DNA from 2 places in the Agromyces sp. Y182 genome. Region 2 is predicted to be linked to the other one. Evidence: predicted binding sites of a transcription regulator. Region 2 holds the regulator's gene; the other holds the start of a gene.
What was found. The regulator LexA, encoded in region 2, represses DNA repair genes until DNA is damaged. The targets are predictions, from matches to a motif close to TCGAACANNTGTTCGA.
Positions count from the first base shown of each region.

Region 1: AC1C2R_RS10300 (DUF222 domain-containing protein) is a predicted target of LexA. The motif match lies at 9,493-9,508, and genes of this name have one in related genera.

Region 1 covers NZ_JCAIUF010000001.1:2,214,382-2,225,536, reverse strand. Annotated here, with positions in the region: gene AC1C2R_RS10365 (flavodoxin family protein) at 1-50, opposite strand, end outside; gene AC1C2R_RS10360 (hypothetical protein) at 153-419, opposite strand; gene AC1C2R_RS10355 (catalase) at 509-2,005, opposite strand; gene AC1C2R_RS10350 (Fur family transcriptional regulator) at 2,168-2,617, opposite strand; gene AC1C2R_RS10345 (ArsR/SmtB family transcription factor) at 2,725-3,105, opposite strand; gene AC1C2R_RS10340 (MFS transporter) at 3,233-4,411, shown strand; gene AC1C2R_RS10335 (winged helix-turn-helix transcriptional regulator) at 4,493-4,807, opposite strand; gene AC1C2R_RS10330 (SDR family oxidoreductase) at 4,757-5,209, shown strand; gene AC1C2R_RS10325 (hypothetical protein) at 5,244-5,552, opposite strand; gene AC1C2R_RS10320 (adenine phosphoribosyltransferase) at 5,665-6,198, opposite strand; gene AC1C2R_RS10315 (DUF3817 domain-containing protein) at 6,351-6,812, shown strand; partial or broken gene AC1C2R_RS10310 (shikimate 5-dehydrogenase) at 6,990-7,805, shown strand; gene AC1C2R_RS10305 (MFS transporter) at 8,040-9,257, opposite strand; gene AC1C2R_RS10300 (DUF222 domain-containing protein) at 9,540-11,155, shown strand, end outside.
Region 2 covers NZ_JCAIUF010000001.1:28,807-39,961, forward strand. Annotated here, with positions in the region: gene AC1C2R_RS00140 (ATP-dependent helicase) at 1-1,158, opposite strand, end outside; gene AC1C2R_RS00145 (pyridoxal phosphate-dependent decarboxylase family protein) at 1,303-2,724, opposite strand; gene AC1C2R_RS00150 (SseB family protein) at 2,867-3,727, opposite strand; gene priA (bifunctional 1-(5-phosphoribosyl)-5-((5-phosphoribosylamino)methylideneamino)imidazole-4-carboxamide isomerase/phosphoribosylanthranilate isomerase PriA) at 3,711-4,457, opposite strand; gene hisH (imidazole glycerol phosphate synthase subunit HisH) at 4,556-5,194, opposite strand; gene hisB (imidazoleglycerol-phosphate dehydratase HisB) at 5,191-5,805, opposite strand; gene AC1C2R_RS00170 (histidinol-phosphate transaminase) at 5,802-6,893, opposite strand; gene AC1C2R_RS00175 (LysM peptidoglycan-binding domain-containing protein) at 6,979-7,380, opposite strand; gene lexA (transcriptional repressor LexA) at 7,650-8,327, shown strand; gene AC1C2R_RS00185 (alpha/beta fold hydrolase) at 8,377-9,270, opposite strand; gene metE (5-methyltetrahydropteroyltriglutamate--homocysteine S-methyltransferase) at 9,284-11,155, opposite strand, start outside.

The sequences.
Region 1 (11,155 bases), 2.2 Mb from region 2:
CAGTTCACGTAGAGGGCGCGCAGGTCTGAGAAGTCGGGCAGCTCGGCCATGGCGCCGATGCTACTCGTGGGCTCAGGCCACCGACAGGCATGGGCGGCTCCGCCGCCGACGGCCGCACCTTCCGGCCGCGTGGCCGCGTGGCCGCGCCCGTCTCAGCGCCGCGACGACTCGGTGTCGGTGTAGCGGCCGGGCGCCACGACAGTGCTCGTGCCCGAGACGTACGAGCCGCCGAGCACGTGCACGATCCGGGCACGCTGTGCGGCCGAGCCCATCGCGATCTGCTGGGCGTCGAGCTCGGGTGCCGGAGCATCCGTCATCGTCATCGCCGCGCGCTGCCCGGCCGAGCCCATCGCGATCTGCTGGGGGTCGAGCGCGAGCGCCGAGGGCTCGACGTAGGCTGGGAGGGATCCGTTGTTCATGTTGCGTTCCTTCTGTCGGAGGGGTTGTGCGTGATGGATCGGCGATGCCGGGGCTGCAACCCCGGCATCGCGCGTTTCGAGGGCCTCGGCTACGCCGCGGCATCCTCGGTGCCGACGCTCGCGCGGAGCGCTGCCCCGAGCTCGGCATCGACGTTCGTCCAGTACTGGAAGAACCGCTCGCGGATCTCGTCGATCGTGATCGACTCGCCCTGACCCGTGAGGGTCACGAGCAGACGAGCCTTCGCCTCGGCCGAGTAGACCTCGCGGTAGAGGGTGCCGGCCTGGCCGAAGTCGCTGTCGGCGGAGCGAAGCGTGTACGCCGAACGCACGAGCTCGCCGTCGGACTCCCAGCCGCCCTCGGCCGCGCGCTCGGCATCGGCCACGGGGCCGCCGAACGAGTTCGGCGCGTAGACCGGGGTGGTCGGCGCGTTGAACCCGTGACGCTGGGCGCCGTCTTGCGAGTAGTTGGCGACGGATGCCGCGTGCGGGGCGTTCACCGGAATCTGGTTGTAGTTCGTGCCCACGCGGTAACGCTGCGCGTCGGGGTAGCTGAACACGCGCGCCATGAGCATCTTGTCGGGGCTGATCGCGATGCCGGGAACGGTGTTGGCCGGCGAGAACGCCGCCTGCTCGATCTCGGCGAAGAAGTTCGCCGGGTTGCGGTCGAGCGTGAGCGTGCCGACCTTGATGAGCGGGTAGTCGGCGTGCGGCCACACCTTCGTGAGGTCGAACGGGTTGAACCGGTAGGTCTTCGCGTCGTCGTAGGGCATCACCTGCACGTGCAGGTCCCACTTCGGGTGGTTCCCCGCCTCGATCGCGTCGTGCAGGTCGCGCCGGTAGTAGTCGGCGTCGGCGCCCGCGATCGCCGCGGCGGCTGCCGGGTCGAGGTGCAGGTCGCCCTGCCGTGTGCGGAAGTGGTACTTGACCCAGAACTTCTCGCCCTCGGCGTTGATCCACTGGTAGGTGTGCGAACCGAATCCGTGCATCTCGCGCCATGACTTCGGCAGGCCGCGGTCGCCCATGAGGTAGGTGACCTGGTGAGCCGACTCGGGCGAGAGGGTCCAGAAGTCCCACTGCATGTCGGAGTTGCGCAGGCCCGAGCCCGGGAGACGCTTCTGCGAGTGGATGAAGTCGGGGAACTTGATCGCGTCGCGGATGAAGAACACGGGGGTGTTGTTGCCGACGATGTCGTAGTTGCCCTCGGTCGTGTAGAACTTCGCCGAGAAGCCGCGCACGTCGCGCCAGGTGTCGGGCGAGCCCTGTTCGCCGGCGACGCTCGAGAAGCGCATCAGGGTCTCGACGGTCGAACCAGGCTGGAACAGCGCGGCACGGGTGTACGCCGAGACATCCGCGGTCACTTCGAAGGTGCCGAACGCGCCGCCGCCCTTCGCGTGCACGATCCGCTCCGGGATCCGCTCGCGGTTGAACTGGGCGAGCTTCTCGACCAGGTAGCGGTCGTGCAGCGCCGTCGCGCCGTCGGCGCCGATCGTGAGGGAGTGGGCGTCGCTGGCGACCGGGGTACCGGTCTGCGTCGTGGTGGGTGTCGTGGTGGGTGTCGCGATGGGTGTCGTGATGGGTTCGGGCATGCGTCCTTCTCTCTTCGTTCTTTCTCTGGAGTCGCCGGCCAGCGGCAGGCGGGGCGCCGGTAGGGAGCGCCCGAGTTCGGGGCGCGCCGGATGAGCCCGACGCGGGATACGGATACGGATACGGATACGGATGCGGAAATGCCGGCTCGGCCGGCTTCGGACTCAGCTCAGCGCGTCGCTCGCGCTGCACTCGAGGCAGAGCCCCCAGAACGTGACTTCGGCCGAGGCGATGCGGAAACCGTGCGTCTCGCTCGGCGTGAGACAAGCGGCGTCGCCGACGACGCAGCCGACGTCGAAGACGGTGTTGCAGCTCGTGCAGACGAGGTGATGGTGGTTGTCGCCCGTGCGGGTCTCGTAGAGGGCCGACGAGCCGGCCGGCTCGATCTTGCGCAGCAGCCCCGCTTCGGTCAGCGCACCGAGCACTCCGTAGACGGCCTGCCGAGAGGTGCTCTGCAGCTTCACGGCGGCACGGGCGTGCACGCCGTCGGCGTCGAGATGCTCGCCCGGGCGGAACGCGTCGAAGACCGCGAGTCGTGATTCGGTGACCTTGAGCCCGGCGCCGCGGAGCCGGGCGGCCGCCCGGTCGCGTGCTTCGGTGGGGTTCGAGGTCATGACTCGACCGTATCGGTTATTTTGATTCTGTCAAAACAAACCTGATCGCCGGGCGTGGCGGGCCCCTCCTCCGGGCGGACATCGGCGCCGCGACATCCGCTCGCCGGTCAGTGCGACCGCGACTCGGGCTCGCCGGTGAGGCCGATCATCTCGGCGGCCTCGTCGAGCGCCGAGCGAGTGTCGGTGGTTGCGTTCAGAATGCTGTCGATGAGCCCGGGGAATCGCGAGTCCAGTTCCTCGCGACGCAACGAGACGATGCGCGCGGTGCCGGCGACGGCCGTGCTCGTGACGCCGGCTTCGCGCAGCACCTTGAGGTGGTGCGACGCGGCTGACGGCTCGGCGCCGGCCGCGACGGCGCAGGTGCCGCTGAGGCTGTCGCCGTCACGGGCGAGCAGTGTGAGGATCGCGCGGCGGTTCGGGTCGCTGAGGGCGAACAGCACGTCGTCGAGACGGATGTCGGCGGAGGCCGGGTGGGCGAGTGTGCGCATCGTGGAAATTCCTCGGGGTCGACTCTTGCTGCCACCAGTGTACCTGTGATTCACTACTTCAAGAACTTTTGAAATACGACTTGAACTCCGACGTGAGGACCACGTGAATCTCCCTCTGCTACTCCTGATGTTCGGCACCTTCGCCACAGGTACGAACGCACTCATCATGACGGGCATCCTGCCGTTGGTCGCCGAGAGCCTCGACACCACGCCCGCGATCGCGGGCCTCAGCGTCACCGTCTTCGCGCTCGCGTACGCCGTCAGCGCCCCGCTGCTGCCGGTGCTGCTTGCACGCTTCGAACGACGCACGATCATGGTCATCTCACTCATCGGCCTCGTACTCGGAACCCTCGCCTCGGTCGCGGCGCAAGACATCACGACCTTCCTCATCACACGCGCGATCGTCGGCTTCGGCTCGGCCGCATTCACCCCGCAGGCTTCCGCGGTCGCCGTCGGCATGGTGCCGCCCGAGCGGCGGGGCCGAGCGATCACGACCGTGCTGCTCGGCATCACCGCGGCGAGCGCGCTCGGCGTTCCGATCGGCACCGTCGTCGGCCACGCGTGGGGCTACCGCGCCGCCCTCCTCCTGGTCGCCGGGCTCGGAGTGCTCGCGATCGTCGGCATCCTCTTCGTTCCGAAGGCGCCGAGGCCCACCAATCCCGGATTCGCCGCCCAGCTGGCGCCGCTCCGCCGGCCGGCCGTGCTCGCGGTCGCCGGCACCACCGCCCTCGTGACCACCGGGTTCTTCGCGGTCTCGATCTACTTCGCGCCGCTGCTGCTCGGCACCGCGGGGCTCGATTCCTCGGCCCTCGCCATCGTGCTGTCCGCGTTCGGCGTCGCCGGCATCGCATCGCTGCTGTTCGGCGGGCGCTACATCGACCGGTTCGGCGGCTTCCGCATCACCGCTGTCTCGCTCGTCGTGATCACGATCGGAACCCTGGTGCTCGGCGTCACGACGAACTTCTGGTGGGTGCTCGTGCTCGTGGTGCCGTGGGGGGCCTTCGGCAACATCATCATCCCCGCGCAGCAGTACGAGCTCGGCCGACTCGACCCCGACAACCCCGCCCCGGTGTTCGCCCTGAACAGCTCGGCGATCTACGCGGGCACGGCCCTCGGCGGGCTCGTCGGTTCAGTGACGATGAGCGTCGCGCCCGTGCAGTGGCTCGTCGTGGTGGCCGCAGTTCCGCTCGTCCTGGCGCTGCTCGCCACACTCGCGCAACTCGTGCGGGCGCGTCGCGCCGGGCGGCGCATGGAGTCCGAACCGGCGGCTGCGAGCACCCCCGAACTCGCGCCGGTCGCCGACTGAGCGAACGGCGAGCGGATGCCTCGGGCCGGGCGTGAGCTCGAGGCATCCGTTCGCTGCCGCGCTCACCGAGATCGTGCGCCGTCAGACACGCGGCGAGTACTCATGAGGTTGCCGGCGGCGGGAACTCTTTCGCGTCGGTCGGCCCGAGAGCAGCGCGGGCGGCGAGGACCGCAGGGACGTGTTCTTCGGCCCATTTCTCACGGCGCGGAGTGGCACCAGGAGCGAGCGGCCGAGTTCTGTGAGTTCGTACTCGACGTGAGGGGGATTCTCGTCGAACACGGTTCGGGAAATCAAGCCGTCTTCCTCCAGGGACCGGAGCGTTTCCGCGAGGACCTTCGGAGTGACATGACTGAAAGACTCGCCAACCACACCGTCCTCGTCATCGGCGGAACCCATCGCTTGGGCGCTGCCATCGCGGCGGCCGCAGCTGCGGAAGGCGCACGCGTGACCGTTTCCGCACATGCGCCGCGTGACGAGAGCACACTGCGCATCGACCTGCGCGACGAGACGTCCGTGGCTGCCACCGGAACCACCAACGGCGCCGTCGCGTTCGCAGCCCAGCACCTGGCCGCCGAACTCGCTCCGGTACGCGTGAACGCGATCTCTCCGGGAATCATCGACTCAGGTCTCTGGGACGCCCGCGGCGCACAGAAGACGGAGTTCCTCACCGCAGCCGCCTCCCGGACACTCGTCGGCACTACAGGAACCGTCCAAGACATCGTCGACGCGGTGCTCTGGATCATGTCGGCCACGTTCTTCACCGGCGAGACCCTGCGCCTCGACGGCGGACGACGCTGACACTCGCCGCGCGAGCGACGCGGGGCCGGCCGGCTCAGCGATCGGTGCGGCGCTCGAGCGGTTCGGGGAGCACCCAGCGCTTCGGGCGCTCTGCGTCGACGGCGACGGGCGCCGAGCGGCCGCGGATGTAGAACATGACGATGGATGCCGCGATGAGCGCGGTGCCGAGCGGGAGCACGAGCTGTCGGAAGACGTTCAGCACCAGCTGCACGAACGAGAAGAAGGTCTGGCCCGCCTCCCCTTCTGCCGACACGATCGAGTACAGCAGGGGCGGGGCGAGCAGGATCAGCAGCGCACCGCCGACCGACAGCCCGATGCCCCACCACAAGGTTCGCTTCGGCATCGAGTCCATCGGACCTCCTCGTTCGGTGGCAAACGCTACCAAGGAATGTCCACGATGACCATGCCGGTTCCGTGATCCCGGAGCCCGCGGCATCCGCGCGGATCCCCGCCGCTCAGTACTGCAGGAGCGAGAAGATCTCGTAGCGGTCCGCGAGCGCGGCGCGGCCGCCGAGGCCGGTGAGTTCGAGGGCGACCGAGATGCCCGCGACCTGCCAGCCGGCCCGTTCGACGAGTCGCGCGGCCGCTGCGACGGTGCCGCCGGTCGCGAGCACGTCGTCGACGATGAGCACGCGGGAGCCCGGCGGCAGTTCCCCCTCGTGCACCTCGAGCGCAGCGGTGCCGTACTCGAGGGCGTAGTCCTCGCGGAGCACCGCCCGCGGCAGCTTGCCGGCCTTGCGGATCGTGAGCACGCCAGCACCGCAGATCGCCGAGGCGGCGCCCGCGATGAGGAAACCGCGCGCCTCGACCCCGCCGATGTCGTCGAATCGGCCGGCGAACGGCTCGGTCAGCGAGGTGCCGAGCGCGTGCAGCGCCGGGCCGCTCGCGAACACCGGGGTCAGGTCGCGGAACGTCACGCCGGGTTCGGGGAAATCGGGGATCGACGCGATGAGGCTCGAGACGAGCTCGCGTGCAGACTGCTCGGTCACCGGGCAAGGCTACCGCGGCGCCCTGCACTTCGACTGGGCACTCGATTCACGTCCGGGTCACGTCAGGGGTCACGCCACGGATCAATCGTTCGGTCGATGCGGGCATGCAGCCGAGCCTGAGACCATGGAAGCAACCGAACCCTGGAGCATCCGTGTCACCGAAACGCCTGTACCGAGCCCTGGCCTTCGCCGAGGCCGTCACGTGGACGATCCTGATCGTCGCGATGATCCTGAAGTACGCCGCAGGCGTCGAGTGGGCGGTGCTCGTCGGCGGTTCGATCCACGGGTTCGTGTTCCTGTCGTACGCCCTCGCCTCGGTCATCATCGGCGTCAACCAGCGCTGGAACCTCGGCCGCATCGCCTTCGCGGTGCTCACCGCGATCGTGCCCTACGCGACCATCCCGTTCGAGCTGTGGCTCGTGCGTACGGGTCACCTCGAGGGCGACTGGCGCCGCGAGAAGACTGACCATCCGGCCGATTCGACCTGGGTCAACGGCCTGTTGCGCTGGTTCCTCGCGCGGCCGGTGCTGCTCGTCTCGCTCGCGGTCGTCGGCATCGCCGTCGTCTTCGCGGGCCTGCTCGTGATCGGCCCGCCCGGGGGCCGCGAGGCCTGATGAGGTGCGGATGCTGCGGCATCCGCTCTCGGACGTCGACGCTGTTGTGGTCGCCGATGCCGTGCCGAGACCGATCGGCAGGGTCTCGATACGCGCTTCGCGCTACTCGACCAGCGGCTGCGGCTGCGGCTGCGGCTGCGGCTGCGGCTGCGGCTGCGGCTGCGGGAAGATTGCAGCATGCCCATCCTCAACAAGGACATGGCGGTCTGCATCTCGCTCGCGGGCCGGCCGTCGAACCTCGGCACGCGGTTCCACAACTTCCTCTACGACGAACTCGGCCTGAACTTCATCTACAAGGCGTTCACGACCGATGACCTCGAGGGCGCCGTGCGCGGCATCCGTGCGCTCGGAATTCGCGGATGCTCCGTGTCGATGCCCTTCAAAGAGGCCGTGATACCCCTCGTCGACGTCGTCGAACCCTCGGCCGCGGCGATCGAATCGGTCAACACGATCGTGAACGACGATGGCGTGCTCACGGCGTCGAACACCGATTACGAGGCGATCGCCCAGCTCATCGCCGAGCACGAGCTCGACCCCGCGCAACGCGTGCTCGTGCGCGGTTCGGGCGGAATGGCGAAGGCCGTGGTCGCGGCATTCCGCGGCGCGGGCTTCGACGACGTGGTGATCGTCGCGCGCAACGCATCGCTCGGGCCGGCGCTCGCCGGGCAGTAGGGCTACGCGTGGACGCCGACCGACCCCGAGCCCGGCGCCGACGTCATCGTGAACGTCACCCCGCTCGGCATGCAGGGGGCGGATGCCTCGGCGCTCTCGTTCTCGGCGGAGCATGTCGGCGCGGCATCCGTGGTGTTCGACGTCGTCGCGTTCCCGGCGGAGACGCCGCTCGTCTTCGCCGCGCGGGCCGCCGGCAAGCTCGTGATCAGCGGGGCCGAGGTGCACGCGATGCAGGCCGCCGCGCAGTTCGAGCGCTACACGGGCGTGCCGCTCACGCGTGAGCAGATCGAGCGCGCCGCCGCGTTCTCACGCGCCGAGTAGCCCCACCGCCGGTCGAGGAGCGCGCGACGAAGGAGCCCCCAACCGCCGGTCGAGTAGCGCGCGACGAAGGAGCCCCCACCGCCGGTCGAGTAGCGCGCGACGAAGGAGCCCGCCACCGCCGGTCGAGTAGCGCGCGACGAAGGAGCCCGCGTATCGAGACCCCGCCCCCAGGTCTCGATACGCTCGCTTCGCTCGCTACTCGACCAACGGTCGATTCGACCAACGGTCGATTCGTCAGCGGCGCACGCGGTTGACGAGTGCGGTCCAGATGAGGGCGGTGCTCGAGCACGCGATGAGCGCGACGAAGACCCACGGCAGCCCACCGAGGCCGATCACGCCGAACAGGATCGCGCCGAGCAGCGCCCCGCCGCCGATGCCGGTGTTGAAGGCCGTCGTGTAGATGGATGCCGCGGCATCGCGAATGCGCGCCGACGCCGAGTGCAGCAGCCGGGTGTTGAGCATCGGCGGGAGCGCCCCGAACGCCGTGCCCCACAGGAGGAAGCACGCGATGCCGACGCCCGGCACCTGCGGGAAGAGCGCGAGACCCGCGACACCCAGGCCCGTCGCGATGAGCGCGACGGCGAGACCGACGGTGGGGCGGCGTCCGAGCACGGTTCCCGCGAACACGAGGCCGAACGCGCCCGCGATGCCGTAGGCGAGCAGCATCGGGCTGATCGCACTGGCCGGCAGGCCCATGACCTCGGTGATGAAGGGCGCGACGTAGGTGTAGAAGGTGTACGCACCGACCATCGTGACCGCGGTGATCAGGCACACGACGAGCACCGGCACGAACGTGGCATCACTGCGCAGACGGAGCGGCGCGGCATCCGTCTCGCCCGCATGGTGCCGCACCGGAGGCAGGAATCGCCACACCAGCAGGGCGCCGAGCAGTGTGAGCACGCCGATGCCGGCGAACGCGAGCCGCCAGCCGAAGGCCTGGCCGAGCGCCGTGCCGAGCGGCACGCCGAGCACGAACGCGAGCGAACCGCCCGCGACGCTGATCGAGACCGCGCGGGCGAGCTGTTCCTTCGGTACGAGGTGGCCGGCGTACGCACCGACGACCGACCAGAACAGCCCGTGGGCGGCGCCGCCGAGGATGCGGGTGGCGAGCACCGTGCCGTAGTTCGGCGCGAACGCGGTGAGCACGCAACTGACCGCGAGCACGGCGAGCGTGATGACGATGAGGGTGCGCCGCGGCATCCGCTTGGTCAGGGCCGACAACGGCACCGTGAGCACGACCACGGTCGCGGCGAACACGGTGACGAGCAGGCCGATGAGGGGCTCGCTGACCTCGAGCTCTCGGCTCATGTCGGGCAGCAGGCCCGTCGGGATCATCTCGATCGTGACCGAGAGGAAGACGGCGGCGGCGAGCACGATGAGGCCGAGCCACGGGAACGGCGGCGCGACGGCGGGCGTGGTATCGGTTCGGTCGACGGGAGTTGACGGCGTCATGGGAGTACCTGAGCGAAGGGCGTTCCCCGCGCGCGGCGGGGCGGGGCTCCGCGAGTGGCCGACGGCGGGTCGACTGCGCGCTGATGTGCGCGCCCAGGGCCGCCGAGAATGCGGCGACCGCGTTCAGTCTACAGAGCGGATGCCGCGGGGTGGCGGGCGGGCGTCGGGCGTCGTGGTTGCGGGGGCGACGCGCTTCGGTCCGCAGTTCGGGGCGACACTTTCGAGTTCTCCACATTCGAAGTTCTCTTCGAATTTCTGACTGATTTCCGCTAGAATCGCAGCATGCCCGAAGCCCCCGCAGCACTCCGCGAACTCGAAGCGGTCTGCGCGTCGGTGCTGCAGGAGTGGGCGGGAGCGCTGCTCGCCGCCTCGCGCGACCCTGAGGCCGACATCGGCGTCATGAGCGACGACGGGCTCATGCGGGCGACCGAGTCGCTGGCCAGGCTCGGGCGCCGCGTCGAGGCCCTGCAGGCACGTTGCGCCGCCGGCATCGCCGAGCGCTCGCGTGGCGACGCAGACGGCGACGACCTGTCGCGCAAGCACGGCTTCTCCTCGCCTGAGCGGCTGATCGCACAGACGACCGGCGGTCGTTACTCCGATGCTGCACGGCTCGTCGCGGTGGGTCAGGCGACGAGCCATCGTGCGTCTTTCACCGGCGAGGCACTGCCCCCGCGGCATCCGCATGTGGCTGCCGCGCTCGATGCCGGCACGCTCGGCGTCGCTGCGGCTGAGGTCATCCGCCGGTTCGTCGACCAATTGCCGCCGACCGTCGCGTGCGACGAGGCCGACGCCGCTGAACTGCTCCTCGTCGACCGTGCACCGGCGGTCGGCGTCGACGGGCTCACGCGCTTGATCAAGCAGCTCGAGGCGCACCTCGATCCCGACGGCGTGAAGCCGCGCGAAGACGAGCTCCGTTCCCGGCGAGGTCTCTCCATCTGGCAAGACGCGGCGGGCATGATCAACCTGAAGGGCGCGTTCGATCCGGCGAACGGGGCGCCGATCAAGCTCGCGATCGAGGCGCTGGTCGGTGCCGAGCTGCACCGCGCGCGAGATGCGAAGCGTCCGTTCGGGGCGATGGGCGACCGCACGGCGCGCGACGCCGGCGCCGTCCGCTCCGACTCCGGCGACGGCTCCGACTCCGACTCCGGCGATGGCGATGGCGAGGTCGAGGCGACCGACCCCGTCTTCCGTGAAGAGCGCACGATCGGGCAGATGAACGCCGACGCGCTGGCCGACATCGCGAGGCTGTCCCTCTCGAGCGCGGCCGCACCACCCGCACTTCGAGGGGTGAGCGTCGTCGCCCGCATCGACGTCGATGCGTTCGTGACCGGGCGCGGGCACGCGAACATCGACGGTGTCGACCAGCCTGTGTCCGCCGCCACCGCGCGCGAACTCGCCGAGTCGGCCGGGGTCGCTCCGCTGCTCATGCGCGATGGTTGCGAACCACTCGAACTCGGCCGCGCGGCGAGGCGATTCTCCCCTGCCCAGAAGATCGCGCTCGTCGAACGAGACGGCGGCTGCGCCTGGCCAGGTTGCCACCGGCCCCCATCGCATGCTCAGGCCCACCACATCGCGTGGTGGAAGCGCCACCGTGGCCGCACCGACGTGGCGAACGGCATCATGCTGTGCAGCTTCCATCATCATCGGGTCCACGACGACGGGTGGAGCATCTTCATCCGCGATGCGCGCAGCTGGTTCGTTCCGCCGGTACACCTCGACCCCGAGCAGCGGCCACGACCGGGCAACGTGGCCGCGCGTCACCTCCTGTCTCGCCATGGGCCGGCACGGCATCCCGACGATTCGTCGCAGGTCGAACGGCAGCGGTCGTTGCCCACGCCTTCGCCCGCGCCCGTGCCCACCTCCGTTCCCACCACAGCAGACTCCGCCGGCGGACTGGT
Region 2 (11,155 bases):
CGAGGGCGGCGACTCGACCTGCATCACGAGGTCGACCGCGCCCATATCGATGCCGAGTTCGAGGCTCGACGTCGCCACGACGCAGCGGAGTCGGCCCGACTTCAGGTCGTCTTCGACGAGGGCACGCTCCTCTTTGCTGACCGAGCCGTGGTGCGAGCGGGCGATGACCGGCGGGGCACCACCCGTGATGCCCGAGGCGCCGACCGCTTCGGCGGGGGTGCGGCGAGTGGCCGCCGACTCGACGAGAGCGTCGACGGGCTCTGCCGTGCGCTCTGCCCATAGCTCGTTGAGCCTCGCGGTCAAGCGTTCGGCGAGACGACGCGAGTTCGCGAAGACGATCGTGGAGCGATGGGCGAGCACCTCGTCGAGGATCGCCTCTTCGACGTGCGGCCAGACCGAACCGGCACTCGTCTCGCCTGCGAGGTCCGACAGGTCGTCGACCGGCACCGTGACCTTGAGATCGAACCGCTTGCCCGAGGCTGGGGCGACGATCGTGACCTTCCGCGTGCCACCGAGGAACCGGGCGACCTCTTCGTGCGGACGCACCGTCGCCGACAGGCCGATGCGTTGCACCGGCTGCGCCGTGAGCTCGTCGAGTCGTTCGAGCGAGAGCGCGAGATGCGAGCCGCGCTTGGTGCCCGCGAGCGCGTGGATCTCGTCGACGATGACCGTCTGCACACCGCGGAGCGTCTCGCGTGCAGCCGAAGTGAGCATGAGGAAGAGCGACTCGGGGGTCGTGATGAGGATCTCGGGCGGATGCGCGACGAGCGAGCGTCGCTCGGCCGGTGGCGTGTCGCCCGAGCGGACCCCAACCGACACCTCAGGCACCTCGAGACCATGGGCGGCGGCCGTACGCGCAATGCCCACGAGCGGTGCCCGCAGGTTGCGTTCGACGTCGACGCCGAGGGCCTTCAGCGGCGAGAGGTAGATGACCCGGGTGCCCGTGGTGGTCGCGTCGGCCCCCTCGTGGTGGAGTCGGTCGATCGCCCAGAGGAACGCGGCGAGCGTCTTACCTGAACCGGTCGGCGCGACGACCAGCGAGTGATCGCCACGGGAGATCGACTGCCAGGCGCCGCGCTGTACCGCGGTGGGCGCGCGGAAGGACTCGGTGAACCACGCCCGCGTCGCAGGCGAGAACGCGTCGAGCGCTTCCGTCATGACTCCATTCAAGCGGATGCCGCCGACTGCGGGCTGAGCGTTGTGGGGTCTCGATACGCGTCCTCCTTCGTCGGGCGCTACTCGACCGACGGGGAAGGCGCTACTCGACCAGCGGGGAGGGCGCTACTCGACCGACGGGGAAGGCTACTCGACCGACGGAGTCTCCGCGCGGATCGCGGCCAGGGCACGGGAGACGGCTTCGACCGTGCGCGCGACCTGCGCGGCATCCGTGCGCCAATTGCTCACCGAGAACCGCACGACGGTGCGACCCCGCCAGCGCGAGGTCATCGCGAGCACCTCGCCGTCGGACCACAGCCGCTCGCTGAGCGCGGCTGTCGCCGCGTCGTCATCGAGCGCGATGCACACTTGTGTGAACACGACGTCGTTCAGCACCTCGACGCCCTGAAGCCGGCCGAGGCCGTCGGCGATGGCACGGGCCGATTCGGCCAGGCCGTCGACGAGGCCCGCGACCCCCGTGCGGCCGAGGGAACGCAGCACCGCCCACGTCGGCACCCCTCGCGCGCGGCGCGACAGCTCGGGCACCTTCTCGTGCGGGTCCGCACCGACGTCCGTCGCCTGCAGGTAGCTCGCGTGCATACCGAGCGCGCGGCGCATCGCCGCAGGATCACGCACGATGGCGATGCCGCAGTCATAGGGCACATTGAGGGTCTTGTGCGCATCGGTCGACCAGGAGTCGGCCCCTTCGAATCCCGCCACGAGGTGGCCGAGCGCGGAGGACGCCGCCGCCCACAGCCCGAACGCGCCGTCGACGTGCACCCAAGCGCCGGCGGCATGGGCGACTTCGATCGCGGCGGCGAAGTCGTCGAATGCGCCCGAGTGGATGTTGCCGGCCTGGAGGGCGACGATCGCCGGGCCCGTGCCCATTGCGAGCGCAGCGCTCAACTCGTCGACGCGGATGCGCCCCTGCCCGTCGGCCGGTACCGTCGTCGGCGCCCCGAGGCCGAGATAACGCGCCGCCAGGTCGACCGTGCCGTGCCGCTCTTCACCGGCGATGTACCGCACGGCCGGCGCACCGGCGAGCCCATTGGTCTCGACATCCCAGCCGACGCGGTGCAGCACCTCGTTTCGAGCGGCCGCCATGCACGAGAACTGCGCCATCGTCGCCCCGGTCGTGAACCCGACGTCACTGCCCTCCGGCAATCCGAGGATCTCGAGGAGCCACTCCCCCGCGAGCTCCTCGACGGCGACCGCACCCGGAGTGATCGCTCGCAGTCCCGTGTTCTGATCCCACGCCGAAACCAGCCAGTCTGCAGCGAGCGCGACCGGCTGCGTGCCGCCGATCACCCAGCCGTAGAAGCGAGGCGACCCGATCGCGATGAGTCCCGGCTCGGCGCCCTCTGCGAGCCGCACGAGAACATCGAGGTCTGGCTCACCGATCACGGGCAGCTCGCGCCCCAGTCGGTCCTTGATCTCATCGAGGGTCGCGCGCGGCGGAATCCGGCGCTCGCCCACCCCCGACAGCCACTCCCGTGCGTGATGACCGGCAGCCTCGAGCACTTCGTCGTACGCGGTGTCGCCACCGGTCGGCGATGTCGATCCATCCATGCCGCACCTGGATTCCGTGCGCCGCACGCACAACCCGATTGTGCGCCGCTGCAGGGGGAACGGTCAACGGCCCCATTCAGGCGACAGACGCATCCACCCGCGCGATGCCACGCCAGCGCCCACGCAATCGGCAGACGCGCGATCAGGCGAGTGGTGCGCCACCCACGAGTCTGACCGTGAGCGAATCCACCGACGTCGCAATGACGTCGTCGGCCGCCCACCGACGTGCAAGACGCGCCGTCGTCGCGTCCAGCTCGTCCCGGCTGAGCCCACCGATGAGCTCCAGGCGCACCACGAGCTCGGGACCGGCGAGTCGCGCGTCGGGGTCGCCGGCGAGGAGGGTCACACCGAGCACCGCGAGCTCCCGGTCGATCGAACGACGGAATGCGGCCTCGACCTCTCGGGATTCGAACGGCGGATGCCAGTCCTGCGACTGCGCGACCGCCCAGAGCGCCGGCCTCCGCAGCACGAATTCGGTCGCGGAGCCCGGGTCGAGCACGACGAGATCGGTGCCGTCGTCAGCGGCGGCGAGGGCGACCCGCACACCGTCGGCCGGCACCGGCCGCGCCACGGGGTTCCATCGCGACATCGCCTGCACCGAGGCGAACACCGGCAGCACCTTGCGCCCATCAGGCCCCTCGACGGTGACGATCGAGAGCTCCTGGCTCTTGTCGACAGCGAGGCCGTGCGCGCCCGTCTCCGCACCGCCGGTTCCGAGTTCGGCGAGGAGCGGGATCAGGAGACGCGATCGGGCGAACTCCGCCACAACGGCGGCCTGGCCGATCGTGCCCGCGCGGAAACCGTCCAGCGCGGCGGCGAGGGCCTCCGGTGCCCGGCCGTCGTCGGCGGCATGCGCGTTCGACTGGAACGCCCGCCCCGCCCACGGCACGCCGGCGGAGTCGGTACCAGCACCGGCACCGGCAGCCGACTGCGAGTCGACGGATGCCGCGGCATCCGTCTCACCGCGACCCGGCTCGGCGCCGGGGTCACTGCGAAGCGACATCCAGCGCCTCGGCCAACGTGAATGCACCGGCGTAGAGCGCCTTGCCCACGATGGCACCCTCGAGGCCGAGCGGCACGAGCTCGCGGAGGGCGACGATGTCGTCGAGGCTCGAGATGCCCCCCGATGCCACGACCGGGCGGTGCGTGCGGTCCATCACCTGGCGCAGCAGATCGAGGTTCGGGCCCTGCAGCGTGCCGTCTTTCGTGACGTCGGTGACGACGTATCGGGCGGCGCCGGCTTCTTCGAGGCGCTCCATGACCTGCCAGAGGTCACCGCCGTCCTGCGTCCAACCACGCGCGGCGAGCGTCGTGCCGCGCACGTCGAGCCCGATCGCGATCGCCTCGCCGTACTGAGCGATGACGGACGCCGCCCACTCGGGGTTCTCGAGCGCTGCCGTACCGAGGTTGATGCGCTTGGCGCCGATCTCGAGGGCATGCTCGAGCGACTCGTCGTCGCGGATGCCACCGGAGAGTTCGACGTTCACGCCACGCACCTGGCGGATGGCCTTCTTCAGCACGCCCGCGTTCGAGCCGCGACCGAACGCCGCGTCGAGGTCGACGAGGTGGATCCACTCGGCCCCCTGATCGGCCCAATCGACGGCCGCGTCGACGGGGTCGCCGTAGCTGGTCTCGGTGCCGGCCTCACCCTGCGTCAGGCGCACCGCCTTGCCACCGGCCACATCGACGGCCGGAAGCAAAACCAGGCGGGGGGTCTTGTTGAATTCACTCATTCACTGTCCTAGAGATCGCGGTCGCGCCTGCGAATCGGCACAGTCACAGCATCCTAGTCCGACCACGTCGCGGCGACGTGCACGTGACGCCGATGGGCTCAGTCGAGCGTGCCGAGCCAGTTGGCGAGCAAGCGGATGCCGGGCCCCGACGACTTCTCGGGATGGAACTGGGTCGCCGACAGCGGTCCGTTCTCGACGGCCGCGAGGAACCGACCGCCGTGCTCGGCCCACGTGAGCGCGGGCTTCGGGAACGGCGGCTGCACGTCGAGCAGCCACTGCTGCGCTGCGAACGAGTGCACGAAGTAGAAGCGCTCGTCTTCGATGCCCGCGAAGAGCGCGGAGCCCTCACCCGCTTCGACCGTGTTCCAACCCATGTGCGGCAGTACCGCGGCAGGCAACTCGGTGACGATGCCGGGCCATTCGCCGAGTCCTTCGGTGTCGACGCCACGCTCGACGCCCCGCTCGAACAGCACCTGCATGCCCACGCAGATGCCGAGCACCGGCCGGCCGCCGGCAAGTCGCCGATCGATGATCTCTTCACCGCGAACCGCGTGCAGTTGCTGCATGACCGCCTTGAACGCACCGACACCCGGCACGACGAGACCATCGGCCTCGAGTGCTGCGGCCCGGTCGGCGGTGACGGTGACTTCTGCGCCGGAACGCTCGAGCGCCTTCGCGGCAGAGTGCACGTTGCCCGAGCCGTAGTCGAGCACGACGACGCGCCGGGTGCGGCTCACAAAGCGCCCTTCGTCGACGGAACGCCGGACACGAGCGGGTCGAACGACTTCGCCTGACGGAATGCCCGCGCGAACGCTTTGAATTCGGCTTCGGCGACGTGATGCGGGTCGCGGCCGCCGAGCACGGTAACGTGCACGGTCAGGCCCGCGTTGAACGCGATGGCCTCGAAGACGTGCCGCACCATCGAGCCGGTGAAGTGCCCGCCGATGAGGTGGTACTCGAACCCGGTGGGCTCTCCGGTGTGCACGAGGAACGGACGCCCCGAGATGTCGACGACCGCCTGTGCGAGCGCCTCATCGAGCGGCACGAGGGCATCGCCGTACCGCGAGATGCCGCGCTTGTCGCCGAGCGCCTGCTTGATGGCCTGCCCCAGCACGATGCCGACGTCTTCGACCGTGTGGTGCACGTCGATCTCGATATCGCCGCGTGCCCGCACGGTGAGGTCGGTGAGCGAGTGCTTCGCGAACGCCGTGAGCAGGTGGTCGTAGAACGGCACGCTCGTCTCGATGTCGCTCACGCCTGTGCCGTCGAGATCGATCGAGAGGTCGATGCTCGATTCACTCGTCTCGCGCTGGACCCGGGCGGTGCGCGGCGGTCTCGTTGCGGTCATGAGTCAATCCTATTCGGGGCCGAAACGGCGATCGCTTCGAGGAAGGCGGTGGTCTCGGCCTCAGTGCCGGCCGTGACGCGCAAGTGACCGGGGATGCCGATCTCGCGGATCAGGATGCCGCGCGCGAGCAACTGATCGAAGACCGCATGCGGGTCGTCGATCCCGCCGAAGAGCACGAAGTTCGAGCCGCTGCGATATGGGTGGAACCCGAGTCGAAGGAGCTCGACCGAGATGCGCTCGCGCTGGGTGCGTATCTCATCGACCATCGCGAGCATCTCGGTCGAGTGCGCCAGGGCGCCGAGCGCAGCCGCCTGAGTGAGCGCGGAGAGGTGGTACGGCAGTCGCACGAGCCGAAGTGCGTCGATGGCGGCCGGATCACCGGCGAGGTAGCCGACGCGGGCGCCGGCGAACGCGAACGCCTTGCTCATCGTGCGCGACACGAGCAGCCGGGGCCGCCCCGGCAGCAGCGTGAGCGCACTCGGGGTTCCGGGGTCGGCGAACTCGAAGTAGGCCTCATCGACGACGACGATGCCGCGCGCCGCGTCGACGACCGCCTCGATCGTCTCGAGTGAGAGCGGCGTACCCGTCGGGTTGTTCGGCGCGCAGAGCAGCACGATGTCGGGATCGTGCTCTCGCACCGCCGACACGGCCGTTTCGGGACTGAGTTCGAACTCGTCATCACGACCGGCGGTGAGCCACTCGGTGCCGGTGCCGGAGGCCAGCAGGCCGTACATCGAATACGTCGGCGCAAAGCCCAGCACGGTGCGGCCCGGCCCGCCGTAGGCCTGGAGGATGTGCTGGAGCACTTCGTTCGAACCGTTCGCAGCCCAGATCTGCGCCGGCTCGAGGCCATGGCGCAGATAGCGGGCGAATGCACGCCGCAGCTCGGTGAACTCTCGATCGGGATAGCGATTGAGCGTGAGAATGGCGGCGGCGACACGGGCGACGACATCGTGTGCGACGTCTTCGGGAATCGGATGCGTGTTCTCGTTGACATTGAGCGCGACCGGAACTGCCTGCTGCGGAGCCCCGTACGGCGTGCGACCACGAAGGTCATCGCGGATGGGGAGGTCTTCGAGACTCGTCACCCTTCAATGCTAACGATGCGCACCGAGGTCATTCGGACGCGCCGTCATCGACCGGCGGAACCCCGACGCTTCAGACGGTCACGGGTCACGGAGCGGCGGGAAGCGCAAGGCGCTGACCGGGTTCGACCACCGCGTCATCGAGCCCGTTGAGCCGCATGATTTCGGCGATGATCTCTCGCACATCGGCCCCGGGGTCGATCGACTCGGCGATCTCCCAGAGCGAGTCGCCTTGCCCGACCGTCGTGTATTCGAACGACGCAGCCTCGAACGAGACGCCAGTGGATTCGACGTCGGCCGCGGCGCCGCCCGCGCCGATCACCGCAACGAATGCCCACACGACGAGCGGAACTGCGCCGAGCGACGTGAACACGATGCGGCCCCGTCGCGTCAGTCGGAGCCGCGTGCGCGCGGGAACAACCGACGCCGCCTCCTCTCGCTGAAGGGCACTTGGGGGCTGGAAGCCGGGCGTTGCGATCGCTGCACTCATGTCACACCTCCTGTAGGAGTCGCATCCGGCTCTCGGCCGGGAGAACCGGATGCGAAACTCTGTTCCGAACATACATTCGAATGACGAACAACGCAAGGGAAGACGCGGGGAATTCTGTCGAGCGGATTCCGCGACACACTCGAACAAATGTTTGCCGAGCGCGCGCGAGGCGGATACAGTTTCGAATATCTGGAAGAGAGTCGACCAGAGACCACCGACATCCGGCCGCGAGGCGGCCGCTACGAGGGGCGAAGACGTTGAGCACCGACATCGACGACGTGCAGGCGGCCGGCAGGCCACGCCGCCGAAAGAGCTTGAGCGCCAAGCAGATCTCGATCCTCGAGATGATCCAGCGCTCGGTCTCCAGCCGCGGCTACCCGCCGAGCATGCGCGAGATCGGCGACGACGTCGGGCTCTCCTCGCTCTCGAGTGTCACGCACCAACTGAACCAGCTCGAGCTCGCCGGGTACCTCCGGCGCGACCCCAACCGCCCTCGAGCACTCGAGGTGCTCATCGAGCTGCCGGGCGTCACCGAGCGACCCGTCACCTCTTCCGACCCGATCCCGGTCGGCGACGCGGCGATGGTGCCGCTGGTCGGCCGCATCGCCGCGGGTGTGCCGATCACGGCCGAACAGCAGATCGACGAGGTGTTCCCGCTCCCCCGTCAACTGGTCGGCAAAGGCGAGCTGTTCATGTTGAAGGTCGTGGGCGACTCCATGATCGACGCCGCGATCTGCGACGGCGATTGGGTAGTGGTGCGCTCGCAGCGCACCGCAGAGAACGGTGAGATCGTCGCGGCGATGCTCGACGGCGAGGCCACCGTGAAGGTGTTCCGCCAGCGCGACGGCCACACCTGGCTGCTGCCGCGGAACAGCGCGTTCGAGCCCATCGTCGGCGACCATGCCGAAGTGCTCGGCAAGATCGTCGCGGTGCTCCGAGCAGTCTGACCGGGCAACCCCACCGGTCAGTCATGGAGCGGCCGGCGACGGCCGGTCGCTACGCCGCGGTCCGGACTCCGGCGAGACCGCTTCCGACCGTGGCAGGCGCCAGCGCGTTGAACCAGTCGAACACCGCATCCATGAACCCGGCGTGATCGTCACGAAACACGGTGTGGCCCGTTCCGCGCAGGGTCGCCACGGTCATGCCCTGTCCGCGAAGCTGCCGGGCGACCTTCGCCGTGATGAGCAGGCTCTTCTCCGCCAGGAGCACCAGAGTGGGGGCGACGAGGCGCACGGGCGGCACCAGCGGTCGCGTATCGGTGAAACCGAGGATGGTGCGCTTGTCCCAGTCTCGAAGCGTCGCGAGCTCGATCTCGACGTCGACCGCACTCCACTTCGGATTCATGCGCACCAGCGCCGACCGGCGCGGCCTCGGTGCTATCGCGAAGAATGCCTTGAACGCCCACCCCTTCACGCCCTTCGGGAAGGAGAAGGCCGGGTCGATGTAGATCGCCGCGCGAGGCGCGAGCCGATCTGCGACGAGGCTCGCCACCAGCCCGCCGAGCGAGTGGCCCATGACGAGATCGGGAGGGCCGTCGAGCACCGGCGTGAGCGTCTCGACGACGTCGCTCGCCCATGCGGCGGGCGAGTAGTGCACGGCACGCGGACTGCGTCCATGACCTGTCAGGTCGACGGCGAGCACCCGGAACCCCTGCGCCTCGAGCTCGGCAGTCACTCGGTGCCACGCGCGGGAATCGGACATGATGCCGTGGATGAGGACCGCGGTTCGCGAACCCCGGCCGGATTCGTGGACCGCAAGTTGCATACGACCAAAGTACGCGCTGCGCCTGTGCGTCGCCTCGACACCAGCCGAGCGTCGGCCGAACACCAGCTGAGTCCCAGCCCTGCGTCGGCCGAACGTCAGCCGAGCGGATGTCGCGAGCCGCGGCATCCGCTCGCCCGTGCTACCCGGCGAGTACCGAGGCGGCGCGACCGGCCCGCACCGCACGGGTCGCCTCGACGATGTGCCGCAGCGACTCGACGGTCTCGTCGTAGCCGCGCGTCTTCAGACCGCAGTCGGGATTGACCCAGAGCCGGGTGGCGGGGATCGCGCCGGCTGCGCGTTCGAGGAGCGCCTGCACCTCGTCGACGCTCGGCACTCGTGGCGAGTGGATGTCGTAGACGCCCGGGCCGATGCCGTGGTCGAAGCCGCTCGTCTCGAGGTCGTCGACGACCTCCATACGGCTGCGGGCCGCTTCGATCGAAGTGACGTCGGCGTCGAGGTTCTTGATCGCATCGATCACGACGCCGAACTCCGAATAGCAGAGGTGCGTGTGCACCTGCGTCGCCGGGGCCGCACCGCCGGTCGAGAGGCGGAAGGCACCGACCGACCACCCGAGGTAGGCGGGCTGGTCGGCGCGCTTCAGCGGCAGCAGCTCTCGGAGTGCGGGCTCGTCGACCTGGATGACCCGGATACCGGCTGCCTCGAGATCGGCGATCTCGTCGCGCAGGGCGAGCGCAACCTGTCGCGCCGTGTCGCCGAGCGGCTGGTCGTCGCGCACGAACGACCAGGCGAGGATCGTGACGGGGCCGGTCAACATGCCCTTCATGGGCTGCTCGGTCAGCGACTGGGCGTACGCGGACCATTCGACCGTCATCGGCGCCGGCCGCGAGACATCACCCCAGAGGATCGAGGGACGCGTGCAGCGCGAGCCGTACGACTGCACCCAACCGTGCTTGGTGACCGCGAACCCGTCGAGCAGTTCGGCGAAGTACTGCACCATGTCGTTGCGCTCGGGTTCGCCGTGCACGAGCACGTCGAGCCCGAGGTCTTCCTGCAACCGCACGACGCGCTCGATCTCCTCGCGCATGAGCGAGGTGTACTCCTCACCCGTGAGCGTGCCGCCCACCAGGCCGGCGCGGGCGCGACGGATCTCGCCGGTCTGCGGGAACGACCCGATCGTCGTCGTCGGCAGCTCGGGCAGGCCGAGGGACGCCTGCGCCACAACACGCTCGTCGTAGCTCGCGCGAGCGAAGTCACTCTCAGTGAGCGACGCGAGGCGGTCGCGTACGACCGGCACGCGCACACCCGGCGCACCGCCGCGATCGGCGAGGGCAGCGGATGCCGCGGCGAGCTCGCCCTCGATCGCGGCGCGCCCGTTCGCAAGTCCGCGACCGAGCGCGGCCACCTGGCCGACCTTCTGGTCGGCGAACGCGAGCCAGCCGACGAGTCGTGCATCGAGCGCATCCTCGTCGTCGACGTCGTGCGGCACGTGCAGCAACGAGGTGGAGGTGGAGACGGCGACGGTCGCGGTGAGGCGCTGAGCGGCCTCGAGCTGTTCGAATGCGGCGGCGAGGTCCCCGCGCCAGATGTTGTGCCCGTCGATGACGCCCGCGACCACCGTCTTCGCCGCGAGCGACTCGGCCGTCGCCGGGTCGAGCGACGCGGGCAGTACGCCGCGCACGAGGTCGAGGCCGATCGCCTCCACCGGGGTGGCTGCGAGGGCGGACAGCGCGTCGTCGAGCGAGCCGTATGGTGCGGCGACGAAGATCGCCGGGCGGCGTTCGAGGGAGCCCAGCGCGTCGTAGGCCGCAGCGACGGATTCGAGCACCCGGTCGCGTGCGACATCGATGCTCTCGCTCACGAGGGCGGGCTCGTCGAGTTGCACCCATTCGGCACCTGCTTCGGCGAGCTCCTCGAGCAGCGCCGCGTAGACGGGCACGAGGTCGGCGAGCCGGTCGATCGGCTGGAAGCTCTCGGGAGCCCCGTCGGCCGCCTTCGCGAGCAGCAGGAACGTGACGGGGCCGACGATCACGGGCCGGGTCACGAAGCCGGC